Spirosoma aureum: one gene and its partner. The protein of the gene in region 2 interacts with the protein of the main gene of each other region in a pairwise test. Links are inferred from orthologs where the notes say so. Each region holds a gene or a part of one and is shown on either strand. Other genes may lie near its edges. The genes, in order: G8759_RS26925 and G8759_RS08885.

What was found.
Region 1: the proteins of G8759_RS08885 (region 2) and G8759_RS26925 interact in binary tests that used the Escherichia coli proteins (3 or more experiments, as listed by UniProt). The link is inferred for Spirosoma aureum from one-to-one orthologs.

What each region holds. Positions count from the first base shown.
Region 1 is NZ_CP050063.1:6,778,464-6,782,139, reverse strand. The notes cover bases 318-3,666. They hold G8759_RS26925 (2-oxoglutarate dehydrogenase E1 component), read left to right. Parts: upstream 318-679; coding sequence 680-3,466; downstream 3,467-3,666. Other genes in these bases: odhB (2-oxoglutarate dehydrogenase complex dihydrolipoyllysine-residue succinyltransferase), read left to right, coding at 3,545-3,666; mce (methylmalonyl-CoA epimerase), read left to right, coding at 318-499. Also shown: more of mce, read left to right, coding at 86-317; more of odhB, read left to right, coding at 3,667-3,676. UniProt on the Escherichia coli protein: E1 component of the 2-oxoglutarate dehydrogenase (OGDH) complex which catalyzes the decarboxylation of 2-oxoglutarate, the first step in the conversion of 2-oxoglutarate to succinyl-CoA and CO(2).
Region 2 is NZ_CP050063.1:2,226,141-2,229,419, reverse strand. The notes cover bases 328-3,279. They hold G8759_RS08885 (ABC-F family ATP-binding cassette domain-containing protein), read right to left. Parts: upstream 2,824-3,279; coding sequence 832-2,823; downstream 328-831. Other genes in these bases: G8759_RS08875 (bile acid:sodium symporter family protein), read left to right, coding at 3,181-3,279; G8759_RS08890 (DUF3667 domain-containing protein), read left to right, coding at 328-753. Also shown: more of G8759_RS08890, read left to right, coding at 1-327. UniProt on the Escherichia coli protein: Genetic data indicate it may be involved in ribosome assembly or function.

The DNA of each region.
Region 1 (3,676 bases), 4.6 Mb from region 2 along the record:
AACTTTCTGCCAATCGGAAAAGTTCTGTTTACCCAGCGTAGTCGCTCAACTTACCAACTAATTGGGCGTCAGTCCAGATAAAAATATGCTCACCAACGTCGAACACATCGGTATTGCTGTCCGCGACATTGCCGCGTCCAATGATTTATTTACAAAGCTTCTAGGCATAGAGCCCTATAAATCCGAAATAGTGGAAACGGAAGGAGTCGCAACGTCTTTCTTCCGAATCAATCAAACCAAAATTGAGCTACTGGAAGCCTTAACTCCGACAAGTCCGATTGCCGGATTTCTGGAAAAGAAAGGGGAAGGCATCCATCATATTGCCTTTGAAGTAGATGATATCTATGCAGAAATGGATCGGCTAAAAGGCGAAGGCTTTACGTTGCTGAGCGAAACACCCAAAACGGGAGCCGACAATAAGCTTGTCTGTTTTTTACATCCGAAAGGAACCAATGGCGTATTAATCGAACTATGTCAGGAGCGCAAAAATAGTGACTAAGCCTTTTCTATGTAGCCATTAGATTAAGAAGGCATTGATCAACTAAACCCTCATGAATACTGTTATAAAACGAAGGGTGTCGTTACTAGCAAAGACATAGAATAAAAACCAAAAATTTTAGGGCCAACTGTTTGGCCGATACGTTACCTTTGCGGGTCAAAACAACGACGCGCCCCCGTCATGGATCAGTACTCATATATCGCCAATTCCGACGCGGCTTACGTAGATCAACTCTATCAGTCTTACAAGCAAGACCCCCAGGCAGTTGACGAAAGCTGGCAGCAATTTTTCAAAGGATTTGAATTCTCATTGACCTATGGCGAAAACGCCAATGGGTCCAATGGTAAAACCAATGGCGCTTCAGCCAATGGAAACGGGCAAACCGCCCATCAGGCTGATGTTTCGGCAAAGCCGGTTGACGCCAGCCACGCCGAAAAAGAAGTTTCGGTCGCTAGTTTAATTAAAGCGTATCGGTCTCGTGGCCATTTGCTGGCCAAGACGAACCCGCTGAAAGCCCGTAAAGACCGCCAGCCTCGGGTCGATCTTCCCGATTATGCGCTGTCTGACGCGGATCTGGACACCGTATTTGAATCGGGTAAATTACTCGGAATCGGACCCGCTACGTTACGGGTCATTATGGATTCGCTTCGGAAGATTTACGCTGGTGAGATCGGTTTCGAGTATATGTACATCCGCGAACTGGATGTCAAGAACTGGCTCCGGAACAAAATTGAGAAGGAAGCACTCGTGTTTATGCCTTCTCTCGATGAGAAAAAACGCATTCTCGAAAAACTGAATGAAGCTACCGTTTTTGAAAACTTCCTGGCCACAAAATATTTGGGTCAGAAGCGGTTTTCGCTCGAAGGTGGTGAGGTAACTATTCCGGCGCTGGATACAATTATCAATCAGGCGGCCGACATGGGCGTTGAGGAAGTGATGATCGGTATGGCCCACCGGGGGCGCCTGAACGTATTGGCGAATATTCTGGGCAAATCATACGAATCAATATTTGATGGGTTCGAAGGAAATGTGCCCGATCAGGTACATGGTGATGGTGACGTTAAATACCATCTTGGCTATTCCAGCCTGATTGAAACCAAATCGGGAAAGCAGATCAGTGTCAAACTGGCTCCGAACCCGTCGCACCTGGAAGCCGTCAATCCGGTAGTTGAAGGGTTTGTGCGGGCACAGGCCGATGAAGAATACAAAGGCGACTTTACCAAAATAATGCCCATCCTGATCCATGGTGATGCTGCCGTGGCCGGGCAGGGTATTGTCTATGAAGTGACACAAATGGCTAAGCTGGCGGGTTACAAAACCGGCGGTACAGTCCATTTTGTGATTAACAACCAGATTGGGTTTACGACTGACTTTGAAGATGCCCGGTCGTCGATTTACTGCTCCGATGTGGCTAAAATTATCGATGCGCCGATTTTTCACGTAAATGGCGATGATCCCGAAGCGGTAATTTTCTGCGCTAAACTGGCGGTTGAGTTTCGTGAGAAGTTCAATCGTGATGTCTTCATCGATATGGTCTGCTATCGTCGCTACGGTCATAATGAAGCCGATGAGCCGAAGTTTACCCAGCCAACGATGTATAACATCATCGATAAGCACGCCAACCCGCGTGAGCTCTACAAAGACCTGCTTATTCAGCGGGGCGATGTAGACGCCGAACTGGCAACGCGCATGGATACGGAGTTTAAAAAGCAATTGCAGGATCGCCTTGATCGGGTGAAACAGAAGGCCGAAATTCCCTATAAACCACTGCGCCTTGACCTTGACTGGGCTGAGCTTCGGTTTAGTGAGCCGAGTGATTTTGATAAGTCGCCCGAAACGAAAATTTCGCCCGAAACGCTGGAATTGGTCGGTAAAGCTCTGGTGAAAATTCCGGAAGGATTTAAGCCGTTGAAGCAAATTGACAAATTGCTGAAAGATCGGCAGACCATGCTCAACGATACGAAAATGGTGAACTGGGGAACGGCTGAATTGCTGGCCTATGGTTCACTGCTGCTCGAAGGAAAGCCCGTTCGGTTGAGTGGTCAGGATGTGCAGCGTGGTACATTCTCGCACCGCCATTCCGTGCTGCATGATGCTGAAACGAATCAATCGTATTCGTCGCTCGATTTCATTCAGGAAGGCCAGCAGAAGTTTCAGGTTTACAACTCGCTGCTGTCGGAATACGGTGTGTTGGGATTTGAATATGGTTATGCCATGGCGAACCCCCACGCATTGGTCATTTGGGAGGCACAATTTGGTGATTTCTCGAATGGTGCCCAGTTGATCATCGACCAGTTTATCGCGGCTGCCGAATCGAAGTGGGGTATCCAGAACGGTTTGGCGCTCCTGCTGCCGCATGGGTACGAGGGTCAGGGACCTGAGCACTCGAATGCCCGTCCAGAACGCTATTTACAGCTCTATGCCGAACACAATATGGTCGTGGCCAACATCACGACGCCAGCCAACTTCTTCCACCTGATGCGTCGGCAACTGGCATGGGCATTCCGTAAACCACTTGTGGTTATGTCGCCTAAGTCGTTGCTACGTCATCCCAAATGCATTTCGCCTGTGGATGAACTGACGCAAGGTAGCTTCCAGGAAGTTCTTGGCGATAGTTATGCACAGGCTAAAAAGGTGAAACGCGTCTTACTTTGCACGGGGAAAGTGTATTATGACCTGTTGGACAAGCAGCAGGCTGATCAGCGTGATGATGTAGCTATCGTTCGGCTGGAACAGCTGGCTCCATTGCCTAAAAAACAGTTGGATGCTGTACTGAGTCAGTACAAAAAAGCGGAGCTATTCTGGGTACAGGAAGAACCAGAAAACATGGGATACTGGTCTTACCTGTTGCGTGTCGGCATGGGTCTGCCGATTATCTCACGGAAGGCTGCGGCTTCGCCAGCAACGGGTTACCCCAAAATACATACCCAGGAACAAGCAGACATCGTTCGCAGAGCGTTTGAATAACAAGGAGTTTTGCCATTTGTGGTTTATCGTTTTAATAGAACGATAAACCACAAACCAAGAACCACAAACTATAGAAAAATGGCCGTTGATATGAAAATTCCTCCAGTGGGGGAATCCATTACCGAAGTTACTGTTGGCACCTGGTATAAGAAAGAAGGTGATCATGTAAAAATGGACGACGTTCTCTGTGGACTCGACTCCGATAAAGCG
Region 2 (3,279 bases):
GAAAATCATTTTATCCATTGTCCAACCTGTGGTCAGACGGCGCATTTGCCCCGCTTTAAGCTTCTACATATTCTCGACGAGTTTTTTCAGGCCATTTTCAGCGTTGATAAAAGTGTTCTCTCGCTGATCAAAAATCTGACGATTCAGCCGGGTGTTACGGCCCGAGAATACATACTGGAGAAGAAGCGTAAAAAGTACTTTAATCCGTTCTCGTTTCTCTTACTGGTGCTGGGGCTCAATTTATCCGTCAATATTCTGATAAAACCCTATACGATCAATTATCCGGATAAGCGACAAACGACGCAACAGCTAAAGCCAACTGTCACTAAAGAGCGATTACCTTATGTGATGCGCCGTCGGCAGGCCGTGCTTTTCATCGAAGAAAACATCAACATCGTTGGTCTAGCCGCCATACCACTTTTTGCATTCGTTTTCTGGCTCTATTTCCGAAGAACCGGCATCAACTATGCCGAGCATTTAGTCGCTCAGGTTTTCTTTTCGAGTTTTTTCTCGCTATTCAGTATTGTTTTGACCTTAGCACTGGGACTGCTTTTCAGGGACTATTTACCTTATTTAAATAGGTCGTTACTGTTGTTTCAACTAATCTACTTAACGGTTGCCTATTACCAGTTCCTGAACTACCAAAAGCCAGTCAACTACCTTAAAACCAGCGCGGCTACCCTGCTGGCACTTATCAGTTGGGTAATTGTTTCCGGTGGCGCTTTCTTTTTATATGTGAGGTTCGGCGCTTAGTTCCACACGATATAAAGCAACAGCCGGAAAGTTGATCCTTCCGGCTGTTGTTGCATAAAACCAATATAAGTTAGCGGGTTACGCCAGTTTCTTTTCCCATTCTTCAGCTTCCAGCATGGCTAATTCCCATTCGTCCTGGAGTTGGTTGATTTGGGCAATTATGTGCCGATACTCGTCATTTTTGGCCTGCATCAGCTTATCGTCGCCATAAGTGGCTGGATTGGCAAGCTCGGTTTCAAGCCATTTTTTTCGATCTTCCAGCTGAGCAATTTTAGTTTCCGACTCCTGAGCCTGACGATTCAGATTCTTGAGCGTCTTCTGCCATTCTTTCCGTTCCTCCTCCGAAACCCGCCCATTGGTAGCTGACTTGCCATTTCCATTGAGCGCATGGCCGTTTGTAGCCGGTGCCGGACTGGCTACTGGCAGTGTTTTTGACGTGTCAACGGGTTGTTTCGTTGTTGGTAAGCCCTGCGCTTTGCGTTCTTCCTGCCACCACTCGTATTCGTCGTAGGTGCCAGGGTATTCTTTAATCTGTTCGTCTTCGATATACCAGATTTTGTTGGCAATCTGCGACACGAAATATCGGTCGTGTGAAACAACTACGTACGTACCTTCGTACTGCTGCAACGCCTGAATCAGAATGTTTACCGACTGCATATCAAGGTGGTTGGTCGGTTCGTCAAGCAGCAGGAAATTGGCTTGTGAGAGCAACACCTTTGCCAAAGCCACCCGCGATTTTTCGCCCCCCGACAGCACTTTGATTTTCTTGAAAACGTCATCGCCCGAAAACAGAAAGCATCCCAGTACACCACGCAGTTCGCCGTCCGATTTGGTTGGGTTTGCCTGCTTGAGTTCGTCCAGCATCGAATCCTCTACCCGTAGTGATTCAAGCTGGTGCTGGGCATAGAAACTAAACGAGACATTGTAGCCAAGAACCCGCTCTCCCTCAATGGGTTCTGAACCCGAAATGATCCGCAGCAGCGTTGACTTTCCGCGTCCATTTGCGCCAATCAAGGCAACTTTATCACCCCGTTCGAGCCGAGCGGTGGAATGGGTCAGAATTCGTTTTTCGCCGTAAGCTTTCGAAATATCATCTAAGTGCAAGATATGACGGCCCGGTTGCTGCGAGAAGTTAAATTTAAAGTTTACCCGGGCATTGCTGTCGATCACATCGTCGACAAGCTCCATCCGTTCGAGTTGTTTAACCCGGCTTTGTGCCTGTTTGGCCTTTGATGCCTTCGCTTTAAACCGTTCGATAAACCGCTCCGTTTGCCGGATTTTTGCCTGTTGGTTTTCAAAAGCGCCCTTCTGGATCTCATTTCGCAGCGCCTTTTCCTCCATATAATAGGAGTAGTCACCGGCATAATAATTTAATTTTGCACCCGATACTTCAACAATGGTATCGACCACATTATCAATAAATTCGCGGTCGTGAGAAACCACGATCACGGCTCCTTCGTAATTCTGAACGTATTTTTCGACCCATTGAATCGAGGGTAAGTCCAGGTGGTTGGTTGGCTCATCAAGCATCAGCAGCGACGGCTTTTGCAAGAGCAGTTTAGCGAGCATAACCCGCATTCGCCAGCCACCCGAAAACAACTTTAACGGTTTATGTAAATCGTCGGTCGAGAAGCCTAGCCCTTCCAGGATTTCTTCGGCTCTGGACTGAATCGTATAACCATCCAGAGCGTCGAACTCTTCCTGTACTTTACCCAGTTTATCGACCAGTTCATCGCGATAGTTGGTTTCCATTTCGTGGAGCAACTCGTCGATCTGTTTTTGCAATTCATTCTGACGGGCAAATGCCTGCATGGCTACCGACAGGATCGAATCATCCGTCTGATATGATAGCAGATCCTGGTTCAGGAAGCCGATTGTTACATCACCTGCTTTAGAAATAACACCCCCATCGGCCTGATATTCACCGTTGATAATACGGAGCAATGTCGACTTACCAGTACCATTCAGGCCAATCAGGCCGATTTTCTGGTTGGGTTTGATGTGGAGCGAGGCATTTTCATAGAGAGCCCGGCTACCCAAATAATACGAGAGGTTCGTAATGGAAATCATGCTGCAAATTTACCAAAAATAGAACGGATAGTTGCGTTATTAAATTCCGGCCTGTTATATTTGCACCCGATAAAAAAATGAATAATGTCAATTGGCAATAAATTATTCATTGTTCATTAAACATTGCCTCCTTAGCTCAGCTGGTAGAGCGACGCATTCGTAATGCGTAGGTCGCAGGTTCGAATCCCGTAGGAGGCTCCAGTTTCACAGAAAGGCTAATCAGTTTACGAGCGTAAAACCTCTAAATCAACTGATTAGCCTTTTTTCTTTATCCAGCCTTATTGAACTTTTTCCAGATAGGCAAAACGAAGTGGCTTGACAGAAACGAAACCGGCTTTAAGCCAGTTACCAATCTGTATGGCAAAAAATTCGTTAGGCACACTCCTGGCCCGCGTCGGGCTCGATTGGTTTATACTTGCTTTATTGGCAATGATCGGGCTGGCGAAGCTTTGGCCT